Regions from separate parts of the Nitratireductor basaltis genome, predicted to be linked through region 3. Evidence: predicted binding sites of a transcription regulator. Region 3 holds the regulator's gene; each other region holds the start of a gene.

The links. Region 3 encodes PhoB, which activates phosphate uptake and scavenging genes when phosphate is short. Its sites were predicted from a motif close to TGTCATNNANCTGTCAT; they were not measured.
Region 1: the regulator PhoB is predicted to act here: its motif matches at 8,733-8,749, upstream of olsB (l-ornithine N(alpha)-acyltransferase).
Region 2: the regulator PhoB is predicted to act here: its motif matches at 1,840-1,856, upstream of EL18_RS14330 (1-acyl-sn-glycerol-3-phosphate acyltransferase).

What each region holds. Positions count from the first base shown of each region.
Region 1 is NZ_JMQM01000001.1:2,489,835-2,499,749, reverse strand. It holds gene EL18_RS12005 ([protein-PII] uridylyltransferase) at 1-2,553, opposite strand, end outside; gene mutS (DNA mismatch repair protein MutS) at 2,636-5,407, opposite strand; gene EL18_RS11995 (NADP-dependent malic enzyme) at 5,496-7,781, shown strand; gene olsB (l-ornithine N(alpha)-acyltransferase) at 7,809-8,684, opposite strand; gene EL18_RS11985 (hybrid sensor histidine kinase/response regulator) at 8,785-9,915, opposite strand, start outside.
Region 2 is NZ_JMQM01000002.1:398,557-408,471, forward strand. It holds gene EL18_RS14320 (primosomal protein N') at 1-91, opposite strand, end outside; gene fsa (fructose-6-phosphate aldolase) at 183-836, shown strand; gene EL18_RS14330 (1-acyl-sn-glycerol-3-phosphate acyltransferase) at 886-1,782, opposite strand; gene EL18_RS14335 (LPS assembly lipoprotein LptE) at 1,933-2,472, opposite strand; gene leuS (leucine--tRNA ligase) at 2,488-5,106, opposite strand; gene EL18_RS14345 (YggS family pyridoxal phosphate-dependent enzyme) at 5,238-5,900, shown strand; gene EL18_RS14350 (LysR family transcriptional regulator) at 5,905-6,813, opposite strand; gene EL18_RS14355 (MFS transporter) at 6,935-8,104, shown strand; gene EL18_RS14360 (usg protein) at 8,148-8,417, opposite strand; gene acs (acetate--CoA ligase) at 8,703-9,915, shown strand, end outside.
Region 3 is NZ_JMQM01000002.1:598,430-608,344, reverse strand. It holds gene xylF (D-xylose ABC transporter substrate-binding protein) at 1-57, opposite strand, end outside; gene EL18_RS15295 (ROK family transcriptional regulator) at 216-1,430, shown strand; gene EL18_RS15290 (di-heme oxidoredictase family protein) at 1,454-2,878, shown strand; gene EL18_RS15285 (FG-GAP repeat domain-containing protein) at 2,878-4,692, shown strand; gene phoB (phosphate regulon transcriptional regulator PhoB) at 4,850-5,536, opposite strand; gene phoU (phosphate signaling complex protein PhoU) at 5,553-6,260, opposite strand; gene pstB (phosphate ABC transporter ATP-binding protein PstB) at 6,299-7,114, opposite strand; gene pstA (phosphate ABC transporter permease PstA) at 7,130-8,719, opposite strand; gene pstC (phosphate ABC transporter permease subunit PstC) at 8,712-9,915, opposite strand, start outside.

The DNA.
Region 1 (9,915 bases), on a different contig from region 3:
CTCCACCTCGATGACAGAGAACCGGTTCGACAGCGTGTTCTTCACTTCGGCCCGCGGCTCGATGCGGAAGGCTTTTGCAGCACGCTTCGTCTTGCCGCGTTTCTCGATCACTTCCGGCAGATAGGTCCTGCCGGCCAGAACATCTTCGATGAGCTGGCCAACGCGCTGCGCCCGCCGCCGCTCGTCATCGTCATATTCGAATTCGCGATTGATCAGGATCGTGTCGAGTGCACGCCCGTCGGTGGTCGTGAAGATCTGTGCGTCCACGATATTGGCCTGCGCAGCCGAGCAGGCACCCGTGATCACCGAGAGAAGGTGAGGGTGGTCGGGTGCCAGCACGGTAATCTCCGTCACCGCCTCGAATGTGTGCGGCTTGACCATGGTCGCCAGCGGCTTGCCCTCTTCATCCACCTTGCGGATGAAATCGGCATGCCGCACCCGGTTCTCCAGATCCACCGCCAGCAGATAATGCTGGTAATGCAGCTTCACATAGTCCTGCGCCTGTCTTTCCTGCCACCCGGCTTCGGAAAGCGCCTGCACCAGCTCCTCACGCGCCTGGTCTGCACGGGTGGCACGGGAAGCTTCAGAGAAACCGCCGGTCAGGAGCAGTTCGGTCTCATAATAGAGCGTGCGCAGGAGCTGACCCTTCCAGCCATTCCACACGCCCGGCCCCACACCACGAATATCGCACACAGTCAGCACCAGAAGCAGCTTCAGCCTGTCTACCGACTGCACGATATCGGCGAAGTCCTGAATGGTCTTCCGGTCATTGAGATCGCGCGTCTGCGCAATCATCGACATGGTCAGATGCTCCTGCACCAGCCAGGTGACAAGCTCTGTCTCCGTCTTGTCGAGGCCCATATGCGGGCAAAGACGCTTTGCGATCCGCGCACCTGCAACCGAGTGGTCCTCAGGTCGCCCCTTGGCGATATCGTGCAGCAGGAGCGCCGTGTACAGAACCCGCCGCCATTGCTTGAGGCCTGGAAAGATCTCGCTGGCGAGCGGATGGTTCTTCTGTCCGTCCCCGTGATCGATCTCGGCGAGTACACCGATGCAGCGCAACAGATGTTCGTCCACCGTATAATGGTGGTACATGTTGAACTGCATCATCGCGACGATCTTGTTGAACTCGGGAATGAGCTTGCCCAGCACACCCGCCTCGTTCATCCGGCGCAGATTGAGTTCCGGATCGCGCGTCGAGGTGAGGATGTCCATGAACAGCGCATTGGCTTCCTCGTCACGCCGCAAATTGCGGTCGATCAGCTTCAACGAACGCGTCAGAAGTTTCAGCGCCTCCGGGTGATATTCAAGCCCGTGTCGGTCGGCGAACCAGAACAGCCGCACCAGATTGACCGGGTCCTGCTCGAACACCCCTTCATGCGCGACATTGATGCGGTGATTGTCGATGATGAAGTCGCTGGTCCCCGGCAGCTTGCGCTTGCGCCGCGTGAAGGTGGGGAAGATGCGGTTGAAGCCCGGCACATGCTTGGCCTGCTCTTCTTCCAGTGCGGCACAGAAGATGCGCGTCAGGTCACCCACGGCCTTAGCGTTCAGGAAGTAGTGCTTCATGAAGCGCTCGACGGCAGAAAGGCCGGGATGGCTGGTATATCCAAGCCGTTCGGCGATATCGCGCTGCACGTCGAAAATCAGCCGTTCCTCGGCCTTGCCGGTCAGGAAGTGCAGGTGGCAGCGCACTGCCCAGAAGAAGTCTTCCGCCTTGCGGAACTGCAGATATTCCCGCCGCGTGAAAACCCCCTTGTTGACCAGTTCCTCGGCCTCGCGCACGCGGTAATAATATTTGCCGATCCAGAACAGCGTGTGCAGGTCGCGCAGCCCGCCTTTGCCGTCCTTGATGTTCGGCTCCACCAGATAGCGGCTTTCGCCGGCCTTCTGGTGGCGCGTGTCGCGCTCGACAAGCTTGCCTTGGATGAATTCGGCACCCGTATCCTTCACCACCTCTTCGTCGAAGCGGGTGAGAAGCTGGTCGTTAAGCCCCGCATCCCCGCAGATGAAGCGCGATTCCAGAACCGCCGTGCGGATGGTGATGTCGGTGCGTGACAGGCGGATGCATTCATCCACATTGCGGGTTGCATGCCCGACCTTCAGGCCCATGTCCCAGAACATGTAGAGCATGTATTCGGCGACCTGCTCCCCCCAGGGCGTCTGCTTGTAGGGCAGCAGGAAAAGCAGATCGACATCCGAGCCCGGCGCCAGCGTGCCACGGCCATAGCCCCCAACAGCAATGACCGACATCCATTCTGCAGTGGAGCGGTTTTCGGCCGGATAGACATGTCTTGCCGCAAAGTCGTAAAGCGCGCAGACGATCTGATCCATCAGATGCGAAAGGCGCGTGGCGCAAGCCGTGCCGCCTCCATCTTCGGCAAGCATGACTTCCGCGCGCTCACGCCCGGTGGCCAGTGTTTCCTTCAAAAGCTTGAGGACGTTCGCTCGCGTTTCGAGGCTCTCGGCTCCTCCCCTTGCCAGTTCCTCAAGGCCATCGCGCAATTTCGCGCTGTCGATGATCTGGTCGAGCTTGAGCGGTATCCGGGCCATTCGCGCCTCTGCGGTTCAGGTGCGTTGGCACCAATCAGCGGCGTCTATAGCGCGTTTTGACGTGCGCGTGAAATGGCTCGTTTCAAGCTTTCGTCTCGGCCTCGGCCTTCAGCCGGTAAAGCGCGTCCAATGCTTCGCGCGGCGTCATCTCGTCGGGATTGATCCCCGACAGCGCCTCTGCCAGCTTGTCGGAGGTTGTCTGCTTCACCGGTGTCGCTCGCGCCTGCACATTGAATAGTGGCAGATCATCGACAAGCCGTGCTGCCTTGCCGGTGGTCTCGCCCTGCTCGAGCTCGCCCAGAACCTCGCGCGCACGCTCGACCACGGCAGCAGGCAGGCCTGCAAGCCGTGCCACCTGCACACCATAGGACCGGTCGGCGGCACCGCGCGCCACCTCGTGCAGGAAAATGACGTCGCCTTCGAATTCCTTCACCCGCATGGTGACATTGGTCAGGCGCGCAAGCTTTTCCGACAGTGCCGTCATTTCGTGGAAATGGGTTGCGAAAAGCGCCCGGCACCGGTTCTTCTCGTGCAGATATTCAACCGCCGCCCATGCGATGGACAAGCCGTCAAAGGTAGAGGTGCCGCGCCCGATCTCGTCGAGGATGACGAGCGAGCGCTCGCTTGCCTGATTGAGGATCGCGGCCGTTTCCACCATCTCGACCATGAAGGTGGAGCGGCCGCGCGCCAGATCGTCCGAAGCGCCAACGCGGCTGAAAAGCCGGTCCACGACCCCAAGCCGCGCCTCACGTGCGGGCACGAAAGATCCCATCTGAGCCATGACGGCGATCAGCGCGTTCTGGCGCAGGAAGGTCGATTTGCCGCCCATATTCGGGCCGGTCAGAAGCCAGATCGCGCCATTCTTCTCGCCATTGAAGGGCGACAGGTCGCAGTCATTGGCCACGAAGGGGTCGGCAACCTGTTTGCGCAGCGCCTGCTCCACCACCGGATGGCGGCCGCCCTCGATGCAGAAGTCGAGACTGTCATCCACGATGGGGCGGCAATAGTTCTCCGCCTCCGCAAGCGTGGCAAGTCCGGCATAGACATCGAGCTCGGCAAGCGCTTGTGCGCCGGAACGCAGGGCATCGCTCTTGCCCACGACTTCCGCGACAAGCTGGTCGAACACGCCTTGCTCAATGGCATTTGCGCGATCCGCCGCATTGGCAATCCGCGTCTCAAGCTCCGCCAGCTCGGTCGTCGTGAAGCGCATGGCATTGGCCATGGTCTGGCGATGGATGAACCGCGCCTTCGCTTCCGGCGTCTCGGTCAGCGCTCCCGCATTCTGCGCCGTCACTTCGATATAGTAGCCCAGCACATTGTTGTGCCGGATCTTCAGCGAGCGGATACAGGTCTCTGCTGCAAGGTCGCGCTCCATGCCCGCGATCACACGCCGCGATTCGTCGCGCAGCGCGCGCATCTCGTCGAGCTCGTCGTGATAGCCCGCACGCACAAACCCACCATCACGCTTGAGAAGCGGCAGCTCGTCGGCAAGCGCGCGCTCCAGATGACCCGCCAGATTGGCCGGCAATTGCCCGAGCGCGGAAAATGCGCGCGAGAGCTCTGCAGGCAATTCCCGGCTTTTGGCCAGCCGCGCGATTTCGAACGCTGCCGAGAGACCGGCGGCCAATGCGCCGAGGTCACGCGGACCACCGCGGTTCAAGGCTAGGCGCGACAGTGCCCGCGCAATATCGGGCACACCCTTCAGATTGTCCCGCAATGCTCCGCGAAGCCCGCTTTCGCGCAAGAGGAAAGCGACCGCATCATGGCGCGCGGAGATTTCCTTCGGATCGGTCAGCGGCGACATCAACCGCTCCGCCAGAAGGCGCCCGCCCGCACCCGTCACCGTGCGATCCATGGCTTTCAGAAGGCTGCCGTCGCGATTGCCCGAAAGCGTGCGCGCAAGCTCCAGATTGGCCCGTGTTGCCGGGTCGATGAAGAGGCTTTTGCCCTCCTCATCGCGTTCGGGCGCACCCAGCGGGGGTCGTTCGGAAACCTGCGTCTTCTCGACATAGGCCACCGCGCCGGAAATGGCGGAAAGCTCGGCGCGCGAAAACTGGCCAAAACCATCGAGCGTTGCCACGCCGTAAAAGCGCGAGAGGCGGCTTTCGGCGCTGGAGGAATCGAAAAAGGTCGCAGGCTGCGGATTGACCACGCGGCCAAGCACGTCGAACACGGGGCGCAGTTTCTCGTCGTGAAACACGGGCTCGGCGACCACAAGCTCGCGGGGATCGACACGCAGAATGTCGGCCAGTGCCCGTTCCGCATTGGTGGAGGTCACGCGGAAGACGCCCGTGGAAATGTCGATCCAGGCCAGCGCCAGCGCGTCTTCGTCGCCTTTCACGCGGCCCAGCGCCATCAAATAATTGGCCTGCGCGGGATCGAGCAGCTTTTCCTCGGTGATGGTGCCGGGCGTGACCAGCCGGATCACGTCGCGCTTCACCACTGCCTTGGAGCCGCGCTTCTTCGCTTCCGCCGGGTCCTCCATCTGCTCGCAGACCGCCACCCGGTGCCCAAGGCCGATCAGGCGCTGGAGATAATCGTCAGCCGCGTGAACCGGCACGCCGCACATGGGGATGTCGTCACCATTGTGCTTGCCGCGCTTGGTCAGCGTGATGCCAAGCGCGCGACTGGCGATCTCGGCATCCTCGAAGAACAGCTCATAGAAATCGCCCATGCGATAAAACAGCAGCGAATCGGCATTCGCTGCCTTGATCTCGATGAACTGCTGCATCATCGGCGTCGCGCCGGCAGTCGAAGTGTTTGTCACGGGCTTCGCGTCTGCCTTGCGGATTGGCGTCTCGTCGTTCAACTCGCGCCCCTCGGCATTTAAAGTTCTTGCGTCTTTCTTGAGCATTTACGGCCCCGGAGTGTAGCCTTATTCACAAGGCTTCGGCAAAACTCCACAGAAAGCCGATATCTACCCCGGGGAGAGAACATCTATCATGGCGAAAAACAACAAGTCGGAAGAACAGGGCCCGTCCGTCAGCCCGCAGGAGGCGCTGGATTTCCACGCCATGGGCCGGCCCGGCAAGCTGGAGATCACGCCGACCAAGCCCATGGCTACCCAGCGCGATCTTTCGCTGGCTTACTCGCCGGGTGTGGCCGTGCCGGTAAAGGCCATCGCCGAAGACCCCGCTCGCGCCTTTGACTATACGACACGCGGCAACACGGTCGCTGTCATTTCCAATGGCACGGCCATTCTCGGCCTCGGCAATCTCGGCGCGCTGGCCTCCAAGCCGGTGATGGAAGGTAAGGCGGTGCTCTTCAAGCGCTTTGCCGATGTTGATTCCATCGACCTCGAGGTCGACACGGAAGACGCAGACGAATTCATCAATTGCGTGCGCCTGCTTGGACCCTCCTTCGGCGGCATCAATCTGGAAGACATCAAGGCTCCCGAATGCTTCATCATCGAGCAGCGCCTGCGCGAATTGATGGACATTCCCGTCTTCCATGACGACCAGCACGGCACCGCAATCATTGCCGTTGCAGGCCTCATCAACGCGCTGCATCTGACCGGCCGCGACATGAAGTCCACGCGCCTTGTCTGCAACGGTGCGGGAGCAGCCGGTATCGCCTGTATCGAACTTGCCAAGTCGCTTGGCTTCACGCCCGAAAACGTCATCCTCTGCGATACCAAGGGCGTCGTTCACAAGGGCCGCGAAGAGGGCATGAACCAGTGGAAGTCGGCCCATGCGGTGGAGACCGACAAGCGCACGCTTGCCGAGGCGGTGGAGGGCGCCGACGTCTTTTTCGGACTGTCCGCCAAGGGTGCTCTGACCCCCAAGATGGTCCAGTCCATGGCCAAGAACCCGATCATCTTCGCCATGGCCAATCCCGATCCGGAAATCACGCCGGAAGAGGTTTCGGAAATCCGCACCGATGCCATCATGGCGACGGGCCGCTCGGACTATCCCAACCAGGTCAACAATGTGCTGGGCTTTCCCTATATCTTCCGCGGCGCGCTGGATGTACGGGCAACCACCATCAATGACGAGATGAAGGTCGCCGCTGCTCAGGCGCTGGCCGAACTTGCGCGCCAGGATGTGCCGGATGATGTTGCCGCAGCCTATCGCGGCAATCGCCCGAAATATGGTCCCGACTACATCATCCCCGTGCCATTCGATCCGCGCTTGATCTCCGCCATCCCCGTGGCCGTGGCCAAGGCGGCGATGAATTCCGGCGTTGCACGTCGCCCGATCATCGACCTGGAGAAATACGCGCACGAGCTTTCTGCGAGGCGGGATCCGATCGTCTCCACCTTGCAGCGTATCTATGACCGTGTGCGCCGCCAGCCCAAGCGCATCGTCTTCGCCGAGGGCGAGGAGGAACAGGTCATGCGCGCCGCCGTCGCCTATGTGAACCAGCGCCTTGGCACGGCCATCCTGCTTGGACGCGAGGAGCGCATTCGCGAAATGGCGCATAATGCCGGCGTCGACCTGTCGAAGCCCGGCATCGAGATCATCAATGCGCGGCTGTCGCGCCGCAACGCCATCTATGCGGACTATCTCTATGAGCGCCTGCAGCGAAAGGGCTATCTCTTCCGCGACTGCCAGCGCCTCATCAACAATGACCGAAACCACTTCGCGGCAACCATGGTGGCGCTGGGCGACGCGGATGGCATGGTAACCGGCGTGACCCGCAACTACTCCACGGTGCTCGCAGATGTGCGCCGCTGCATCGATGCGCGCCCCGGCCACCCCGTCATCGGCGTTTCGCTGGCGCTTTGCCGTGGCCGCACGGTGCTGGTCGCCGACACGGCGGTTCACGACATGCCGAACGCCGAGGAGCTTGCCGACATCGCCGAGGAGGCAGCAGGTCAGGCGCGCCGCATGGGCTACGAGCCGCGCGTCGCGATGCTTGCCTATTCCACCTTCGGCCATCCGCCCGGCGAGCGTTCCGAGCGTGTGCAGGAAGCGGTGAAGATCCTCGACAAGCGTCGCGTGGATTTCGAATATGATGGCGAGATGGCCGCAGATGTCGCGCTCAATGCAAGCCTCATGCGCGAATATCCCTTCTGCCGCCTGTCAGGCCCGGCCAATGTGTTGGTCATGCCCGCCTTCCACTCCGCATCCATCTCCACCAAGATGTTGCAGGAGCTCGGCGGATCCACAGTCATCGGCCCGCTCTTGGTCGGCCTCAACAAGCCGGTTCAGATCGTGTCGCTGAACGCGAAGGATTCCGACATCGTCAACATGGCCGCCATCGCAGCCTACAGCGCGGGTCAGTGATGTAGGAAACAGGAAGCCTTCGCCGCCTCAGGCGGCGAAGCGCTCGGCCTCTGCGCCGAAATGGGCGAGATAGCGCTGCGAGATCGCTTCCACCGGAAGCACCACCAGAACATCGGTGGTGCCGAAATGACGGTCGATCACGCAGCCTTCGCCGAACCTTGCGCCAAGGCGCAGATAGCCCTTGATGAGCGGCGGCATGGCCGCAAGGGCGGCTTTCATGTTGATCGCTTCGGCGGGCATCAGGTCCATCGAGGAAAAGCGGTCGTCGCGTGCCCTAACGGCCCACGCACCCTCGGATCGCGCAAAATGGTGCAGGAATGACAGCGCTTCCGCATGGGCGGCTGGCACCGTGCCGGGGAACGAGGCGCATCCCGTCATCACGTCGATGTCGCGCTTGCGGCAATAGGCCCAGATGCCCTGCCACAAAAGCTCGATTGTTCGCTTGGAGCGATAAGCCGGCAAAACGCAGGAGCGCCCCAGTTCGAGGAAGCGGCGTCCCTGATGGCGAGACACCAGACCGCCAAGCTCGAATTCGTCTTCCGAATAGAAACCGCCGGCAGCACCGGCGACATCCTGCGGCAGCATGCGATAGGTGCCGACAATCTGCTGGCAGGTCGTGCCGGGCAGTGTCGTATCGATCACCAAAAGATGGTCGCACACGGCGTCGAAGCGGTCGGAGTCGCGCTCTTCCATCGCGGACGGGTCTGCATGAGAAGCTCCCATTTCGCGGAAGAAAACGTCATAGCGCAGCTTTTGGGCGGCGCGCAGTTCTTCATCACCGGCAGCCAGGCGCACCAGGAGAGGGCCGATCTGGCCCAGGATATCAACGCTGCTCTTTTCCGCCAGGGCGGCCGCCAGTTGAGCTTCAGGCTTCACTGCGTTTCTCAGGATCAGGCCTTGCATCTCTTGATTCTCCGCCGCATCTCGATGAGGCGGAAATAATATCAGGCTGCGACAGTAGCATGACAAGAGGCTGGCCGGCTCATGATCATTTGAGGGCGGCCTATGCAGCCATATGCGTTTCCAGCGTAAGCAGCAGCTTGTCGGGATCAAGCGGCTTGGTCACGAAGCCGCTCGCGCCATGAGCCAGTACGCCTTGCCGTGTCTTTTCCTGACCATCGGCGGAAAGCACGAGGATCGGGATCGGTGCCATGCCTGCCTCTTCCTCGAAACGGCGCACGCCGGCTATCGCATCAAGCCCGTCCAGAACCGGCATGTGCAGATCCATCAAGACGATGTCATAGGGGCGCGACTGTTTCGTCAGAACATCCAGTGCCGCACGTCCGTTGGTGACAACCTCCACCCGATGCCCGGCGCGTGTGAGGGCGGAGCGCGCCAACAGCGCGTTGATCTCGTTGTCCTCGGCCACCAGGACATGCAGGCCCGTATGCGCGCCGCGTGCGGCCTTTCGCCCGGCCTTGGGTGAGGGCACTTCGCTTGGACGGTTCGGGATCTCGCTCAAAAGCATGCGCAGCATGGTGCGCGTGCGGGCGGGGCGGGCAAGGAAGGCGCCATAGCCATTGGCACGGAAACTTGCCAGCCGGCCGCGTTCGGAAGGCGCAATCAGGGTGATGTTGCGTTTCGCTTTCCAGCCGTTCTCGCGAAGCTTGCGCAGGCACGACCCGTCCTCTTTCTCCAGCGAGGCATCGACGATAAGCGCGTCGAGGTCCTCACCTTGCGCTGACTTGGAAGCAGCGGTGGGGTCAATGATGGTGGAGCGCCCTCCATGGGCACGCACGCTGCGCGAAAGTGCTTCCGCTTCCATCTCGTGGCTGGCGAGGATTCCCACATGGTAGCCGGCTAGTGAGCGTGCTGTATTCTTGGCTTCCTCGTCTGCTTCGCCATCCAGAGGCAGTGTTACGGTGAAGGTGGCACCTTCGCCCGGTGCGCTTTCGGCGATGATGCGCCCCTTCATGGCCTCCACGAGTCGGCGCGTGATCGCTAGCCCCAGACCTGCACCGCCATGCCTGCGCGTGGAGCCGCTCTCGGCCTGTTCGAAGTCCTTGAAGATGCGTTCGAGCGCATTTTGCTCGATGCCAGGTCCGGTATCTTCCACACGGAAGGAAAGAGCGGGCTTGCCATCCTTCTGCGACGGGATGACCGTGAGCAGGACACCGCCCGTTTCGGTGAATTT
Region 2 (9,915 bases), 200 kb from region 3:
TGCCCTCGGGAACCGCATAACTGTAGGGTCGTTCCGCCGGCATCGGCACCATGACGGGAATCACGCGCGATGTGCCCGAATCTTTGTCCATGAGGCGTGACCTTGCCGTTTAAATTGTTTAAAGCAACCCACGATGCGTGCGCGCACATGCCAATGCAGTTCGAAAATCCAGGGAGATGCCCATGAAATTCTTCGTCGATACCGCCGATGTAAATGAAATCAAAGAACTCAACGAGCTGGGTCTCCTTGATGGCGTGACGACCAATCCTTCGCTTATCATGAAAGCGGGCCGGGACATCACCGAAGTGACCAAGGAAATCTGTGATCTCGTGGATGGTCCGGTTTCCGCCGAGGTCACGGCGACCGATTTCGACGGCATGATGCGCGAAGCCGAGGTTTTGTCCAAGATTGCCGACAATGTGTGTATCAAGGTTCCGCTGACCTTCGATGGTCTGAAAGCGTGCAAGAAGATCACCGAGAGCGGCCGCCAGGTCAATGTAACGCTCTGCTTCTCGGCCAATCAGGCTCTTCTGGCCGCCAAGGCCGGTGCAACCTTCATCTCGCCCTTCATTGGTCGTCTCGATGACATGGCGATCGACGGCATGGACCTGATCGCCGAGATCCGCACTATCTATGACAATTACGGCTTCGGCACCGAGATCCTTGCGGCATCCATTCGCACGGTAAACCATGTGAAGCAGGCGGCCCTGATCGGCGCGGATGTCGCGACCGTTCCGCCCGCCACGCTGAAGGCGCTGGTCAAGCATCCGCTGACAGACAAGGGGCTTGAGGCCTTCCTCGCCGACTGGGAAAAGACCGGCCAGAAAATCGGCTGATCTCGTTCAATCAGTGAAGTTTAAGCCCCGGCCATCGTGCCGGGGTTTTTCATGGCTTGAAGACCGCGTCGCGATCCTTTGCCAAAGCATGCACCGCATGTTCCTGCAGGCGCTCGGCAAGTTCGGATGGCTCACCATCCTGCAAGGTCTCATGCGGAATGGGGCGCCCGATGATCATGGAGATGGCGCGGCCCTTCTTGTTGAGAAGCTCGTGAAACAGGGTCATGTCGCGCAACTCGTTCGAATATTTCGAGAGCAGGTAGAACAGCCCGGAATTGCGCGCGGTGATGTTCATCGGGATCACCGGAACCTCATAGCGCCGCGCCAGAGCCACGACGGATGGCTGCCAGGGGCGTTCGGTCAGCTTGTCCTCGTTCCAGTAGGCTATGCGACCGGACGGGAAGAGCACGACCGCACGCTCTTCGTTGAAGGCCTTGGCCGTCATCGCGAGCGTGTCGCGGCTCTTCGCATGGGACTTCTCCCCAGCACGCCATTCGACCGGTATCACCAGCTCACGGAACTGGGGATTGACCCGCAGCGCATCGCGATTGGCAAAGAAGGCCATGTCCGGCCTGATCTCCTTGAGAAGATCGAAAACGGCAATGCCGTCGGCGATGCCGGTCGGATGCGTCGGGGCAAGGATGAAGCCACCCTTCTTGGGGATGTTATCCAAACCGGTAGAGGAAACCTCAAGCGAGAGAAGTTCGCTAATATAGGTGAATGCATCCCAGCCCGACATCGCGGCCACTTCATCGGCCATGGCAACGGCCTGACGATAATGGAAGTAACGATAGAGCAGGGGCTTTGCGACAGGCCAGATGAAGGTCTGCGACAGGTGTGTGGTGCGCTCGGCGATGAGCTGGTCCACGACATGATCTGCCGTCTCGGGGGCCAGAGCTTCACGCTTCAAGAGCTTGCTTCCGAATACGCCAGCGACAGACATCATCGTGGTATGAAATCCCATTAGCGAAGCACTCCAATGGCGGCTGTTTCACCGATCTCCATGACGTCGCAATGACAACCGGAACAAATGCATTGTGCGAAGCCCCTCTCGCACCTCCGATATCACCGCTCATCCTTATAGCATAATCCCGCTTCAGATGCCTGGGGAGGCCGCAAGGTTCTGCGCAACGGAAAGCCGGACAATCTCGGCAAGTTCCCGTGCTGCGCGGTTTTGTGCATCGCGCTCGGCGCGCAAGGCCGCATATTCCTGACGCGGACGGTCGAAAGCCGATGAAACCTCGCGCGTGCCGCGCCCAAGAACCGCATCCGTCGTCGCGTCCTTGAGAATGTAAGTGCCCTTCATGCGCACGGTGCCCGCCGTTGGTTCGTCAATGCCAGCGCGCTGGATCGTTGCGGCGGAGGCGGTGACGGAGGTGACGGAAAGGTCAAGGATGTAGCGCGGATTGGCCGGAGGCGTGGCGCCTCCGTGCAGCAGGAACATGAGGTGATTGCGCACCTCAAGGCCGTAGCGTGTGTTCTGCTCAGACACGGCGACCGATGCCAGTGCGGCGGTGGTTCCACCACTCAGTCCTGCGTCGGACGTCGCATAGAGCGGCTTCACCGTACAGGCGGATACAGCTGTCATGGCTGCCAGAAGCCCGCTCATGACCAAGGCTTTGAAAACGGACTTCAAGGCTGGCTCCTCCGCTCAGGCCACCACATTGACGATGCGCTGCGGCACGACGATGACCTTGCGCGGCTCGGCGCCATTCAGCGCCTTTTGCACGAAGTCGAGTTCAAGTACCGCCTGCTCGATGGAAGACTTGTCCGCGTCGCGAGCGATTGTCAAATCCCCGCGCTTCTTGCCGTTGATCTGAACGGGCAGGATGATCTCGTTGTCGACCACCAGTGTCGGATCGTAGTCCGGCCAGGAGCGGGCGGCCACAAGGTCGGTGCCCCCGATTTCGTGCCAGCATTCCTCGGCCAGGTGAGGCATGAAGGGCGCGATCACGTGGATCAGGATTTCAACCGCGTTGCGCGCGGCCGCCTTCTCTTCTTCCGAGGCATCTGCACCAAGCTTGCCGATTGTGCCGTGAAGCTCGTTGACGAGTTCGTGCATACGGGCGATTGCCCGGTTGAAGGCGAGACGCTCGATGTCTTCGCCGACGGCCTTGAGTGCCTTGTGTGCCGGCTTTGATATCGCGGCTGCACTGCCTTCGCGGGCGGGGCTGCCTTCCACGCCTTCGATCACCGACTTGTTGTCAACGACCAGGCGCCAAACGCGCTGAAGGAAGCGATGCGCACCAGCGGCACCGTCGTCGGTCCATTCCACGTCGCGGTCGGGCGGCGAATCGGAAAGCGTGAACCAGCGCGCCGTGTCGGCACCGAAGGAGCCGGTGATCTCTTCCGGGCTCACCGTGTTCTTCTTCGACTTCGACATCTTTTCAAGCTGGCCGATCGTGACCGGCTTGCCCGTATCGATTTCGAATGCTTTGCGATCTGCGCCTGAACCTTCGATACGCACTTCGGTCGGCGCGAGCCAGCGGCCATCTTCGGCCTTGAAGGTCTCATGGACGACCATGCCCTGCGTGAAGAGACCCTTGAAGGGCTCGTCGAGATCGAGATGGCCTGCCTTGCGCATCGCGCGGGTGAAGAAGCGCGAATAGAGCAGGTGCAGGATCGCGTGCTCGACGCCGCCGATATACTGGTCCACAGGCAGCCAGCGATTGGCGATGTCGGGGATCGTCGGCGTGTCGGCATCCGGTGCGGTGAAGCAGGCGAAATACCACGACGAGTCCACGAAGGTGTCCATCGTGTCTGTCTCGCGGCGCGCGTCGCTGCCGCATTTCGGACACTTCACATGCTTCCAGGTGGGGTGACGGTCGAGCGGGTTGCCGGGCGTGTCGAAGTCCACATCGTCGGGCAGGACGACCGGCAGGTCATCCTTGGGCACTGGCACGACGCCACAGCTTTCGCAATGGATCATCGGGATCGGGCAGCCCCAGTAGCGCTGGCGGGAAATGCCCCAGTCGCGCAGGCGGTAATTGACCTTGCGCTCGGCCACCGGCTTGCCGTTCAGATCGGCCTTCTCGAGGCGCGACGCGACTTCCTCGAAAGCCTTGTCGGTCGGCATTCCGTCGAGGAAGCGCGAATTGATCATCACGCCGTCGTCGGTATAGGCCTCGTCGGTGATCTTGAAGCTTTCGGGATCAGCGCCTTCCGGCAGCACGACAGGCGTGACCGGCAGGCCATATTTGTTGGCGAAGTCCAGATCGCGCTGGTCGCCCGACGGGCAGCCGAAGATCGCGCCCGTGCCGTAATCCATGAGGACGAAATTGGCGACATAGACCGGCAGCGTCCATTCGGGATCGAAGGGGTGCTTCACGCGGATGCCGGTGTCGAAGCCACGCTTTTCCGCCGTTTCGAGAGCTGCTGCGGATGTGCCCATGCGCCGGCATTCCTCGCAGAATGCAGCCAGTTCCGCATTTTCGGTTGCTGCCTTGCGTGCGAGCGGATGATCGGCGGCGATTGCCATGAAGGAAGCGCCGAAAAGCGTGTCAGGGCGCGTCGTATAGACCTGCAATTCGCTCTCGCCGCCGGGTGCGGTGTCCGCGTCGAGTTCCCAGCGAACCAAAAGGCCTTCGGAACGGCCGATCCAGTTGCGCTGCATCAGGCGAACCTTTTCCGGCCAATTGTCGAGGCCGTCGATGGCCTCAAGCAGCTCGTCGGAGAAGTCGGTGATCTTGAAGAACCACTGCGCCAGTTCGCGCTGCTCGACCTCGGCACCTGAGCGCCAGCCCTTGCCGTCGATCACCTGTTCATTGGCGAGAACCGTCTGGTCCACCGGGTCCCAGTTCACCTTGGAGGTTTTGCGGGTGATCAGATCGTTTTCGTAGAAGTCCACGAAAAGCATCTGCTGACGGTGGTAATAATCCACATCGCAGGTCGCGAATTCGCGGCTCCAGTCCAGCGACAGGCCGAAGGTCTTGAGCTGGCCGCGCATGGTGGCGATGTTCTGATACGTCCATTCCTTGGGATGGACCTTGTTCTGCATGGCCGCGTTTTCAGCCGGCATGCCGAATGCGTCCCAACCCATCGGGTGCAGCACGTTGAAGCCCCTGGCGCGCTTGTAGCGGGCCACCACGTCACCCATCGTGTAGTTGCGGGTGTGGCCGATATGGATGCGCCCCGACGGATAGGGGAACATCTCCAGCACGTAATAGGTCGGGCGCCCGTCATCATTGCGGGTCTCGAAGAGTTTTGCCTCTTCCCAGGCCTTCTGCCACTTGGGTTCGGACGTGCGCGGATTGTATCGTTCGGTTGCCATGCCGGTTTTTTCACATAGAAAGGTGCCAGAAACAGTCGGCGGACCTTCACCATGCTTTGTGACGAGCGTCAACCGCATGGGGCTAATGAAGCATGGTCCAGATGAAGCAGTTCAGGGCGGAAAGACGATAAATGGCTGACGCAACGCGCAATCTGGTCGAGATTCGGGAGAGAATTGCCAAGGCAGCGGCCGAGGCCGGTCGAAGCGCGGAAGATGTTGCGCTGGTTGCCGTTTCCAAGACCTTCGATGGTGACGCTATCAGGCCCGTCCTCGAAGCCGGCCAGCGCATATTCGGCGAAAACCGCGTTCAGGAAGCACAGGGCAAGTGGCCGCAGTTGCGCGAGACGTTTTCCGACATCGAACTTCACCTCATCGGTCCGTTGCAGTCCAACAAGGCGAAGGAAGCGGTGGCGCTTTTTGACGTGATCGAGAGCGTTGATCGCGAAAAGATTGCCAAGGCGCTTGCGGACGAGATGGAAAAGCAGGGGCGAAAACTTCCCTGCTACGTGCAGGTGAATACTGGTCTCGAACCACAGAAGGCCGGCATCGATCCGCGTGAGACGGTCGATTTCGTGAAGCGATGCCGCGAGGTGCATGGGCTGGATGTTGTCGGCCTCATGTGCATTCCGCCGCTGGAAGAAAATCCCGGTCCGCATTTCGCGCTTCTGGAGAAGCTTGCCCGCGAGGCAGGTGTTGCGCAGCTTTCCATGGGCATGTCGGGCGATTTCGAGACGGCAATCGGCTTTGGTGCAACGAGTGTGCGGGTTGGCTCGGCCATTTTCGGCGCACGTTGAAGCCTCAGTCGATTTTCACTCGTTCCACCAGAAAATCGATGAATGCACGGACCCGGGCAGGCAGATAGCGGCCCTGGCCTACATAGACGGCGTGGACACTATCACGGTCGCCGGGATTGAAATCCTCCAGTACGGGGACGAGCCTTCCCGCGGAAATGTCGCGCTCCACGTGCCAGCGTGACAGGCGGGCAAGCCCGGTTCCGGCCAATGCCAGAAGGCGCATTGTCTCGCCATCACTCGCCAGATTGCGGCTTTGCGGCAGGACGGTGATCTCCTCGCCATCCATGGTGCGAAATGGCCAGGTTTCGTTGATGCGGCGGAAGCTGAAGCCCAGCAACTCATGGCCGTTCAGGTCGTCGGGATGTTCGGGTACACCTTTTCGCGCCAGATAGCCGGGTGAGGCCACCAGAACCATGGGGGAGTTGCAAAGCCTGCGGGCAATGAGTGAGGAGACGGCAAGTGTTCCGGCCCGGATGGCAAGGTCCGTCTGCTCCTCCATCAGATCCACGACGCGGTCAGACAGCGACAGCTCAAGGCTGATTTCGGGATAGAGCTCCAGAAACTCCGGGACCAGTGGCGCCAGGTAGTGGGTGCCGAAGCCAACATTACAGTCGACCTTCAGCTTGCCGCGCGGCACGGCACCGGCTGCAGCTTCACGCTCGGCGGCTTCCATGTCGGCGAGGATGCGCAGGCAATTCTCGTAGAAGGCCTGGCCTTCGGCAGTGACCTGCAGCCTTCGCGTCGAGCGGCGCATAAGCGCGGTGCCAAGACGTGTTTCAAGGCGTGCCACGAGCTTGCTGACGGCGGAGGGCGTCATGCGCAATTCGCGCGCGGCGGCGGAGAAGCTTCCTGCCTCCACAACCTGGGCGAAGACTTCCATTTCTCCGGAGCGGTTGATCTCGCTGCGCGCCATTGATGAACTCATTTCATAGCACATAATAATTCAGGCAATCTAATTCTTCGATGGTGAAAGGTCTAGCTATCCCGGACCGGCCTTTGAGGCCGTCTTCCCATCGAGAACGAAGAGCTGGATCATGCCTTTCGCAGTTTACGCATTGACGACCGGTGCCTTTGGAATCGGTGTCACCGAATTCGTCATCATGGGATTGCTTCTGGAGGTGAGCGCCGATCTTGGCGTGACCATCTCTGCGGCAGGCCTTCTCATCACCGGTTACGCGCTCGGCGTTGTGGTCGGCGCGCCGATACTCGGGTCTCTCACCGCCGGCTGGCCGCGCAAGAAGTTGCTGATGGCCCTGATGGTGGTTTTCACCATCGGCAATCTCGCCTGCGCACTGGCCCCGGACTACTGGACGCTGATGGGAGCGCGTGTGCTGACCTCCTTCGCCCATGCCTCGTTCTTTGGCGTTGGCTCGATGGTCGCCACGGGGCTGGTGGCCGAAGACAAGAAGGCCTCTGCCATTGCCGTGATGTTCACGGGGCTGACGGTTGCGAATATTCTCGGCGTGCCCTTCGGCACCTGGCTGGGTCAGGCCTATGGCTGGCGCGCGACATTTCTTGCTGTGGCTGCAATCGGAGTAGCAGCCTTTGCAATCATCGCGCTTTTCGTTCCGCGCGATGAGGCTGTTTCGCAACTGCGCGAGGAAGGATCAGCGCTGGAAGTGCTTTCCCGTCCGCAGGTCCTTTTCGGTCTGGCGATCACGGTCCTCGCCTGGGTGGGGTGTTTTGCGGGCTTTACCTATATCGCGCCGATCCTGACGCAGATCACCGGGTTTTCGGATGCTGCGGTTTCGGCGATCCTGCTCGTGTTTGGCGGCGGGCTGATTGTCGGAAATCTCGTGGGTGGCAGGCTTGCCGACCGCTATCTGCGTGCGACTGTGGTGGGGAGCCTTCTGGCGCTGACGGTTTCGCTCTTCATCATGCATTTCGCCATTCACGACAAGGTTGCGGCTGTCATTGCCATCGCCGTCTTCGGTGCTTCCGCATTCTCGACCGTCGCACCACTTCAGATGTGGGTGCTGAGCGAGGCAAAGGGTGCGGGCCAAGGCCTAGCTTCATCCTTCAATATCGCGGCCTTCAATCTGGGCAATGCCATGGGAGCGTGGCTAGGTGGTGCGGTCATCGACCACGGCCCGGGTCTGGGCGGCATCATGTGGATCGCAGCACTTGTTCCGCTCGGCGCCTTCATGGTCGCATTGCTGGCGCAGCATGTGCACCGGCGGGTCTCTGCCGCACAGCCTGCCTGAGGATACAGCGCAGCCGCTTCCAAAGTGGCTGCGCTTATCTTCACTATTGCAGGACGAGCTCGCCGCTCACATTGCGCCATTCGGTCGGGCTGATCAGTTTCTGATGCGTGTATGAAACCGAGTGCAGCGGGCCGTCGAGCTTTTCCTTCCAGAAGTCGATGAAACGATAGAGCGCCGGGAACTTCGGTGCGAGATCATAGGTCTGCCACACGAAGCTCTGCAGGAGATGCGGGTGGTCCGGCATATGGTAGATGAACTCGGCTGTGGTCAGGCCATAGCCCTTGAGCATCAGTTCGGTTTCATTCGTCCTCATTTGCGTCCTTTCCTCATCACGCCGGCACAATGCGGCATCCACGGTTGACGTGGAATGCAAATGATGATGAATGGCGCGTGAAAAATCAATTAATACAATATGTTAGCAGCATACTTGGGTGGCTGCTACCATTTCTGCCCCTGCTGGTCCAAGCGGGCAAGTGTCATCCAATGTCTAATGTTGAAGTCGCGCCCAGAATGGTAACAATGCGCGCGACACGAGGTGCATGGTCTCATGCGCCAGGCCATTCGGCCGAAAATGACCGGTTATTGTGGAGGAGGTACCATGTCCGAGGTGCATGTTCATCGCGTGAAGGATGAATGGAAGAAGGACGCGCTGATTGATGCTGCGACCTATGAGAAGTGGTACCAGGACAGCATCACCGATCCGGAAGGTTTCTGGCGCGAGCATGGCAAGCGCATCGACTGGTTCACGCCCTACACCAAGGTGAAGAACACGTCCTATGAAGGCGATGTCTCGATCAAGTGGTTCGAGGATGGCGTCTCCAATGTCTGCCACAATTGCGTCGACCGGCATCTGGAAAAGCGCGGTGACCAGACCGCGATCATCTGGGAAGGGGATGATCCGGCTGACGACAAGAAGATCACCTATCACGAACTTCACGAGCAGGTCTCGAAGCTTGGCAATGTTCTGAAATCGAACGGCGTCAAGAAGGGCGACCGCGTCACCATCTACATGCCGATGATCCCGGAAGCAGCCTATGCGATGCTGGCCTGCGCGCGCATCGGTGCGGTGCATTCGGTCGTCTTTGGCGGGTTCTCGCCGGATTCGCTTGCCGGACGTATCGAGGACTGCAAGTCCGATTTCGTCATCACCGCCGATGAAGGTCTGCGTGGCGGCAAGAAGGTGCCGCTGAAAGCCAATACCGACAAGGCCATTGAGATTGCCGAAAAGGCAGGCGCGAAGGTGCGCAACGTGCTGGTGGTCAAGCGTACCGGTGCGGATGTGAACTGGGTGGATGGCCGCGATCTCGCCTATGAGGCGGAGATGGAAAAGGCGTCCGCCGAATGCGAGCCGGAGAAGATGAATGCGGAAGATCCGCTCTTCATTCTCTACACGTCAGGTTCGACCGGAAAGCCCAAGGGCGTGCTCCACACCACCGGCGGCTATCTCGTCTATGCGTCCATGACGCATCAGTATGTGTTCGATTATCACGAGGGTGATGTCTACTGGTGCACGGCTGATGTGGGCTGGGTCACGGGCCACAGCTATATCGTCTACGGGCCGCTCGCCAATGGCGCGATCACGCTCATGTTCGAAGGTGTGCCCAACTATCCCGATGCGGGGCGCTGCTGGGATGTTGTCGACAAGCACAAGGTCAACATCTTCTATACGGCCCCGACAGCCATTCGCGCTCTGATGGGTGCGGGCGACGACTATGTGAAGCGCGCGTCACGTTCGTCGCTGCGCGTGCTCGGTTCGGTGGGCGAACCGATCAATCCGGAAGCCTGGGAGTGGTACTACAAGGTCGTTGGCG
Region 3 (9,915 bases):
CGAAAGGGTGAGCGAAAGGGTAAGACCTGCCAGAACGGCAGTCACAGACTTCTTCATGATTTCCTCCCGGGCGCCGGAACGGCGCGACTAGTACCGAGGTCGATTTTTTCGAGCCTCGAAAAAAATAATGACTCAACCTCGGGGGCGTGTCAATATTGCTGATAGGCGGTATCGGCTAGGGAACAAGAAGGCGCCGAACTGCGGGAGGAGTATGCATGACGGCAGGTATCCGTCACGACGAGATGCGCAAGCGCAATCGTACCATGGTGATCTCTGCCGTGCGTCAGGCGGGTCGCGCGTCGCGTACCGAAATTGCGCGCATGAGCGGCCTGAGCCACTCTACCATCTCGGCAATTTCATCCGATCTGATCGAAGAAGGCATCATGCGCGAATTGCGCGACGAGGAGGCAGCGCCCGCCCGTCGCGGACGTCCGCAGGTGGCACTCAGCCTGTCGCCGGATGCGGGACGCATAGTTGTGCTGGTCCTCATCTTCAACAGGCTCACTGCCTCCCTGGTTGACTACTGCGGCAACAAGGTCCGCGAAAAGACATTCCGCCTCGAAACTCTCGAAATGTCGCGCCGGGAACTTTGTGACGCAGCAATCAGGGCTGTTCGGGAGATAGCGGGCGACGAAGGTCCGATCCTGCATATCAGTTTCGGCGTCCAGGGCCTGACGGATTCAGCCGGACGCGAAATGCTCTGGTCACCGATTACGGTCCACCGGAACATCGCCTTCGCCGAAGCCCTGGAAAACGCTTTCGGCGTGTCCGTCAGCATCAACAATGACTGCAACCTGATCGCGCTTGCCCTTCGCTGGCGAAAACCCGATCGCTACCGCGACAATTTCGTGGCGATTCTGCTTTCCCACGGCATAGGCATGGGCCTGATGGTCGATGGCCGCATGTTTACCGGAAAGAACTCGTCCGGCGGAGAGCTTGGTCACATGACCTACATGCCTCGCGGAGCTCTTTGCCGCTGCGGTCGCCTGGGCTGCGTGGAAGCCTATGCGGGAAACTATGCGATCTGGCGCAAGGCGACCGGGCAAAGCCCCATGGCCATGCCGGTTACCGATATGCGAGCCGCCGAGATGGAGAAGCTCGCCGCAGAAGCGCGCGAGGAAGATGGTCCGGCCCGCCAGGCCTTTCGCGAGGCAGGCGAGGCCATTGGCTATGCCATCGGCAACCTCTTCGCGCTCATAGATCCGGCTCCGATTGCGATGATCGGCCAGGGAACGGCGGCATTCGACATTCTGGAACCAAGCATTCGCCACGCGCTGGCCCAAACGCTGGGCGGCCAGAATGCGCAGGTGATCAGCTTCGAGACAGAGCCCGAAGAGACACCACTCATAGCGCAAGGCAGCGCGATGCTTGCGCTCGCGGAGCTGGATCGAAGTCATTTCGGTGCGGGTGCAGCCGCGCTGTCGGCGTGAATGAATTCGGGAGGAGACGGAGCATGGCACGAGCGGGCCTTGCCCTCGCAATTTTGCTTTCAGCGGCGAACGCTGCCATAAGCGCGGAAACAAGCCCACCCTGGGCGGAGAGCATCCTTTCAGGCACGCAGCCGGTTGCAGGTCTTTCCGGCAAGATCGACCCTGACACGCTGAAAGCGCTGCGCGACCGCGGGGAGCATCTCTTCACGGGTCATTTCACCACCGCCGACGGCGTGGGCCGTCCCTTTGCCACGCAGGCGATCGTACCCACAAAGCGAAAGCGCCCGCCGCAGAACCAGTTCTTCCGCTCCGCCGGCCTCGACGCGAATGCCTGCGCAGGTTGCCACAACATGCCGGTGGCTGGCGGCGCCGGTGAATTTGTCACCAATGTTTTCGTCTCCGAAGGCTTCGAAAGCGCCGATTTCGAAAGCCTCGATCCGCAATTTTCCAACGAGCGCGGGACCAACCATCTGTTTGGTGCCGGACTGGTGGAATTGCTCGCCCGCGAGATGACGCGTGATCTGCAGGCGATCCGACGCAGCACGCTCGACAGCGCGCGCATCTCGGGCGAAACCGTGACCGGCAAACTTGTCTCCAAGGGCGTCCACTTCGGCACGATCACCGCCCATCCCGACGGCATGCTGGATCTGACAGAGGTTGACGGCGTGGATGCCGATCTCGTCATTCGGCCCTTCACCCAGAAAGGCGTGATGACCTCGCTGCGGCAGTTCACGGTCAATGCCCTGAATCATCATCATGGTATTCAGGCCGTGGAACGTTTCGGCAAGCGCTGGACCGGCGAAGACGATTTCGATGGCGACGGTGTGGCAGACGAGATTGCCGACGCCGACATCGCTGCACTCGTTGCCTGGCAGGCAGGGCTTCAGCCGCCCGTGCGCAGGGCACCCGAGGATGAAGCCTGGCAAAAGGCTGCAGAGCACGGCAATGCCGTCTTCGACGAGCTGCAATGCAGCGCCTGCCATATCCGAGCCCTGCCGCTGTCCTCGCTTGAATTTGTCGATCCCGGTCCCGTGGACATGGCAGGGACGCTGCGCAGCGGCGAGGCTGAAGCCGACGCCGTGTATGATCTCGCCTTGCTTGAGTGGGCGAAAGATCTGCCGCGTGATGAAGAAGGCAACTGGCTCGTCCCGCTCTTCGGCGACCTCAAGCGCCACGTGATCGCAGACCAGGAAGTCTCCGCCTTCGGCAATGAGCTGCTCGCCCAGCGCTTCGTCGAGCGCAATGTCTTCATGACCACAGAACTCTGGGGCCTGGAATCAACCGCGCCCTACGGCCACCGAAACGATATGACCACCATGGACGAAGCCATCCGCGCCCATGGCGGCGCGGCCCGCGCATCGCGTGACGCCTATATCGCAGCCGAAGAAGCAGACCGCAGCGCATTGATCGCTTTCCTGCGCACGCTGGTGATTGGGGAGGCAGAGTGATGTTGAAGCGCTGGCGTATCGACACCCCCCTCTGTCCTGCCGGACATCTCCCCCACAAGGGGGGAGAATGGCTGTCATCTGGAACCGCACAAACATCGCCGAATGCGTCGGCCAAGGCGAAACGACTGATCTCCCCCCTCGTGGGGGAGATGCCTGGCAAGGCAGAGGGGGGTGAACATCGCCACCATGCATTGAGCCTGGTGATCCTCGCAGCCACCCTCCTCCTCACCCACCCAACCATCGCTGCGCCCCTCGCCGACATCCCCGTGATGCACGAGGAAGCCCAATCCGCTGGCCTCACCCACGCCTATCGCGGTCCGTGGGAATATTTCGTGGGCGGCGGAGCCGCTTCATTCGACTGCAATGGCGATCGCATGCCCGATCTGTTCATCGCAGGCGGGCGTGATGATGCTGCACTCTTCGTCAGTGAAAGCACCAGAGGCAGCGCGCTGAAATTTTCCCGTCGCGACCATGGTCTTGGCCGCGATGGCACGCGTGTGCTGGGCGCCTACCCGCTCGACATCGACAATGACGGCCACAAGGATCTCGTGCTCCTGCGCCTTGGCGAAAACATCATCCTGAAGGGCGGACCAAACTGCAGTTTCGAGAGGGCCAATGACGCCTTCGCTTTCGACGGCGGGCGCGCCTGGACAACCGCATTCTCGGCCATGTGGGAGCCGGACGCCCGCTTCCCCACGCTTGCCTTCGGAAACTATGTCGACCGCTCCGCCCCCGGCTCTCCCTGGGGCACCTGCCACGACAACGCGCTCTACCGGCCGGAGCAAGGCACCAACGGCCCGCTCTACGAGGATCGCCGCGCACTCACCCCAGGCTACTGCGCCTTGTCCATGCTGTTTACGGATTGGAACCGCTCCGGCACGCCGGACCTGCGCATCACCAATGACCGCCACTATTATCGCGGCGGCGAGGAGCAACTCTGGCATGTGGAGCCGGGCCGAAGCCCGCGGCTCTACTCCCGCTCCGAAGGCTGGCGACACCTGACCATCTGGGGCATGGGCATCGCCGAAGCCGATATCGACGCCGACGGCTATCCCGAATACGCGCTCACCTCCATGGGCGACACCAAGCTGCAGAAGCTCGATGAAGAGGCCGAGGAAGACCGTCCGATCTACAGAGACATAGCCTTTGACCGCGGCGCAACCGCCCATCGCCCCTATCAGGGCGACGACCTGAAACCCTCCACCGGCTGGCATGCCGAGTTCGCCGACTTCAACAATGACAGCCTCGCCGACCTTTTCATCGCCAAGGGCAATGTTGAAGCCATGCCGGATTTTGCGGCTACCGATCCCGACAATCTGCTGATCGGCCAGTGGGACGGTTCCTTCGAGGAAGCCGGCGGCACAAGCGGCATCGGCCTGCCGACCAAGGGCCGCGGTGCGGTTGTCACGGATTTCAACGCCGACGGTCTGCTGGACCTCTTGGTGGTCAACCGCGAGCAGAATGTCTCGCTCTTCCGCAACAAGGGCATGAAGCAGGGCGATCGCGCAATTGCGGGCGGCAATTTCGTCGCCGTCGAACTCGCCCAGAAGGGGGCAAACCGCAACGCGGTCGGCGCGCTCATCTCGATCAAGATCGGCACCAGAACCGTCAACCGCACCATCCAGCTCGGCGGCGGGCACGCCTCCGGCCATGCAGGCTTCATCCACGCAGGCCTCGGCACCTCCGAACGCGCTGAAATCCGCGTAAAATGGCCCGACGGAGAATGGAGCCACCCCTACCGCGTCTTCGCCAACAATTTCGTCAGGATCGAGCGCGGGGAAGCGGAAGCAAGGTATTGGTATCCGGTGGAGTGAGGAGAATTGCGCTTTAGCGACATTCTACTGACACCAATCTGGCGAATACTAATATTCACACTATTCGTGGTGCTCGCAGGAGTATTTACTTCCCGAAAGGAAGTGACTTGCGAAGGGAGCCTTTGGCTCCCTTTCGTTTGTATGGCTAAACAGCCCCTCAAGCTTCCCTGATCGCATAGCCCGCGCCGCGGATTGTCCGTATCACATCCGGCATCTTGCCGTGGTTCACGGCCTTGCGCAGGCGTCCGACATGGACGTCGACGGTGCGTTCGTCGATATAGATGGTCTCGCCCCAGACATTGTCGAGAAGCTGGGCGCGGGAGAAGACGCGACCGGGATGCTGCATCATGAATTCCAGCAGGCGGAACTCGGTTGGCCCCAGGCGGATCTCGTTCTTGCGGCGATAGACACGATGGGATTCGCGGTCGAGCGTGATGTCTCCGACACTTAGGACCGTCGAAAGCACTTCCGGCTTCGCACGGCGCAGAAGCGCGCGCACGCGGGCGACGAATTCGGGCGTCGAAAAAGGTTTGACGAGATAGTCGTCGGCACCTGTTGAAAGCCCCCTCACCCGGTCGCTTTCCTCGCCGCGCGCAGTGAGCATGATGATCGGCAGGCGCTCGGTCTCGGGCCGCATGCGCAGGCGGCGGCAGAGCTCTATGCCGGAGATGGCAGGCACCATCCAGTCGAGTACGAGCAGGTCAGGCACATTCTCCTGAAGCCGCATTTCGGCCTCGTCACCACGCGTGACGACTTCGACCTGATAGCCCTCCGCTTCCAGATTATAGCGCAGGAGGACGCATAGCGGTTCGTCGTCCTCGACCACCATCACTTTCGGCGCAATCATTGGCTGACACCCTTTATTCGGCGCTGACCGTCATCTGCGTCTCGTCCAGCTTTGGCCGCTGGACGGGCAGTTGCTCGCCGGTCATCACGTAATAGGCATTCTCGGCGATATTGGTGACATGATCACCGATACGCTCAAGATTCTTGGCGCAGAAGAGAAGATGCGTGCATGCCGTGATGTTGCGCGGATCTTCCATCATGTAGGTGAGAAGTTCGCGAAACACCGAAGTGTACTGGATGTCGATCTTCTCGTCCTCGTCGCGCAGGGAGGTAAGCCCCTCACTCTGGCGCGCGACATATTGGTCGATGACCGATTTCACCTGCACGATGACAAGCTGCGCCATCGCATCGATGGAATGGGCAAGGCTGCGCGGGGTGGCGCTGTCGCCAACGGCACCGACGCGCTTTGCAACATTCTTCGCCAGATCGCCGATACGCTCGAGATCGCCTGCCATGCGTATGGCACCAACCACGGCGCGCAGATCCTGCGCCATGGGCTGGCGCTTGGCGATGAGCGTGATGGCGCGCTCGTCGAGCTCGCGCTGCTTGGCATCCATGATCGCATCATCGGAGATGACACGCTGCGCCAGACCGTTGTCGGAGCTTATGAGTGCCTTCGTCGCCGACTGGGTCATGGCCCCGGCAAGGTCGCCCATCTCGCAGAGAAGCTGGTCGATCCGGTTCAGTTCCTCGTCAAAGGAGGTGACTGTATGTTCGCCCATGTGACTGTTCCTCGTAACCGCTGAAACCACGGATAAAATCAGCCGAAGCGGCCGGTGATGTAGTCCTGGGTGCGCTTGTCTTCGGGGTTGGTGAACATCTTGTCCGTCGGCCCCTCCTCGACAAGATTGCCGAGATGGAACATCGCCGTGCGCTGCGACACGCGGGCCGCCTGCTGCATGGAGTGTGTGACGATCACGATCGTGTAGTTCTCGCGCAACTCGTCGATCAGTTCTTCCACCTTTGCGGTCGCGATCGGGTCGAGTGCCGAGCATGGCTCGTCCATGAGGATGACTTCCGGCGAAACCGCAATGGCGCGCGCAATGCAAAGGCGCTGCTGCTGACCGCCGGAAAGCCCGGTTCCCGGTTCATGCAGACGGTCCTTTACCTCGTTGAAGAGGCCTGCCTTCTGCAGGCTCGTTTCCACAATGCCGTCCAGCTCGCTTTTGGAGTTGGAGAGCCCGTGGATGCGCGGACCATAGGCGATGTTCTCATAGATCGACTTCGGGAACGGGTTGGGCTTCTGGAACACCATGCCAACGCGTGCGCGCAGTTCCACCACGTCGATCGCCGGATCGTAGATGTCCTCGCCATCAAGCGTGATGTCCCCACGCACGCGACAGATATCGATCGTGTCATTCATGCGGTTGAGGCAGCGCAGGAAGGTGGACTTGCCGCAGCCGGACGGACCGATCAGCGCCGTCACCTGGTTCTGGCGAACATCCAGATTGACGTCGAAGAGAGCCTGCTTCTCGCCGTAGAAGACGCAGACATTCGAGCCGCGCATCTTGACGGTATAGTTCTCGCTATCAGGCTGGATCGCGTTCTCTACTTGAGCTTCTGTGAGCATGTTCATATCCCTTGGCTCCACCTACCAGCGACGCTCGAAGCGCTTGCGCAGGACCACGGCTATTGCATTCATCAGGACCAGGAAGCCCAGAAGGATGAGGATAGCCGCAGAAGTTTTCTGTTGGAATGCGGGTTCCGGAAAATCCGCCCACATGAAGATCTGCACCGGCAGCACCGTGGCCGGAGAAGTGAACCCGCCCGGCACATCCACGATGAAGGCGACCATGCCGATCATGAGAAGCGGAGCGGTTTCACCCAGCGCCTGCGCCATGCCGATGATCGTCCCCGTCAGGATGCCGGGCATCGCCAGCGGCAGCACGTGGTGAAACACGGTCTGCACCTTCGACGCTCCGATCCCCAATGCAGCCTCGCGGATGGAGGGCGGCACGGCGCGCAATGCTGCGCGCGAGGCGATGATGATGGTCGGAAGTGTCATCAGCGCCAGAACGAAACCGCCGGCAAGGGGTGCCGAACGCGGGAAGGAGAACCAGTTGATGAAGACAGCCAGGCCGAGCAGACCGAACACGATGGACGGAACGGCAGCCAGATTGTTGATATTGACCTCGATGATGGCCGTCAGGCGGTTCTTGGGGGCAAATTCCTCCAGATAGATCGCAGCTGCAACACCGATCGGGAAAGCGAGTGCAAGCGTCACAAGCATTGTCAGGGCAGAGCCGACAACCGCACCCCAAATGCCTGCCATTTCCGGTTCACGGCTCGCACCGGAAAAGAGGAATATCTCGTTCCAGCGGCTTTCGGTGAGCCCCTGAGCCGTCAGTGAGTCGACCCACACGATTTCGCGGTCGGTAAATTTACGTTGCGACTCGGGTGTCTCGACAATGCGAATGGCTGCTTCGTCAGAAACCTGGGGCGCATCGCTCAGGAGAACATTGCCGGTTGCGGTTGCACCACCGTCCGCGGCCTGCACCTCAAGCAGCTTGACGATCCGGCCGTCGGCTTGAAGCAACAGCGATGATGCACCCGAGGTGAGACGCAGCACGCCATCTTCTTCTATGGCACCAGCCTCACGAGCCAATTCAACAACCGACCGATCGCTGAACGTGATTTCCGCGGCACCATCAGTCGCTACGATCTGAGGCGCTGCCGCGAGCGCTTCCCGTCCACCATCCTTGGCCACGAGGCCCTTCAGGTAGAGATCGGAAAAGTCATCGAGTGGCAGAGCGACCTGGCGGGTATCACCTGCTTCAACCTCGCCGCTTTCAAGCGCCTTGCGCAGCAGGGTCGGTGCGCCGGTGGAGACCAGTCCGCGAAGGGCGCGCTGTTCCTGGCGACCTTCCACTGATGGAAACTGCCCCATGATGGCGTCGTTGACGATGCCGGAAAAATTGGTCGCGCTGAGATTTTCCATGTCCACCTGCTCTGCCGACAGATCAAGCGGCAGGGTGACATAATTCATCCGGAAGGCAGGCAACGCCTGCGTCACGATTGTGGAAAGCAAGATCACCAGGAACAGGCCTGAGAGTGCTACAGCGCCCGCACCCATCCACTTGAACCGGCGCTCGGCCGCATAGCGGGCCTTCAGCCGTGCCTTGGCGGCATCGTTGGTGTGCAGGCTGGTCGAGCCCGCTTCGGTGGGTGTCGTATCAGTCATATTGCTCACGATACTTCTTCACGACCCGAAGGGCGATGATGTTCAAGACAAGGGTGACGCAGAACAGCATGAGGCCGAGCGCAAAGGCAGCAAGCGTCTTGGCGCTGTCAAATTCCTGATCGCCGACGAGAAGCGTGACAATCTGAACCGTGACCGTGGTCACGGCCTCCAGCGGATTGGCCGTCAGATTGGCCGCCAGCCCCGCAGCCATGACTACGATCATGGTCTCGCCGATTGCACGCGACACGGCCAGAAGCATCGCCGAGACAATGCCAGGCAGTGCGGCAGGCAGCACCACCTTGCGGATCGTCTCCGACTTCGTCGCGCCAAGCCCGGCAGAACCGTCACGCAGCGACTGCGGCACGGCATTGATCACGTCGTCGGAGAGCGATGACACGAAGGGGATGATCATGATGCCCATGACGATACCGGCAGCAAGCGCGGACTCGGAGGCAACATCAAGCCCGATTCCATCGCCCATGCGCCGGAAGAACGGCGCCACAGTAAGCGCGGCGAAAAAGCCGTAGACCACGGTCGGAATGCCGGCGAGGATCTCCAGAACGGGCTTGGCTATGGAGCGCACGCGCTTGGATGCGTAGTCGGAAAGATAGATGGCCGACATGAGCCCCACAGGTGCAGCAACGATCATCGCGATCAGCGTGATGAGCAGCGTTCCGACGAAAAGGGGGATGGCGCCGAAGATATCTTCATTGACAGCGCCCGCTTCCTGCCCCGCACCGGTAAAGGCGCTCTGCGGGCTCCAATGCGTGCCGAACAGGAACTTGTAGATCGGCACCTGCTGGAAGAAGCGAAGGCTTTCGAAGATCAGGGACAGAACGATGCCCACCGTGGTGAGAATGGCCACGATGGAGGCAAGGATCAGGAAGACGCGAACAACGCGCTCTACCTTGTGGCGTGCGCGGAAGCGCGGCGAAATCAGTCGATGCGCCAGGAAGAACCCGGCAGCGGCAAGAGCAAGCGCAAGCACGGCAGCAACCCACTGGCTCGTCGCGTGAACACTCTTGAAAACTTCGGCAGCCGCGTCTTTGGTCTCGTTCGGAAACCCTGCAATGCCACCGAATGCAGTGGCGCGGGAATCGCGAATGAAGGCCTGCTGTTCAGGCAGGTTCAACGTCGCCAGATGATCTGCGAAACGCGTTTCCACGACCGACGCCTCGATAGAGGGCGTGGCGATG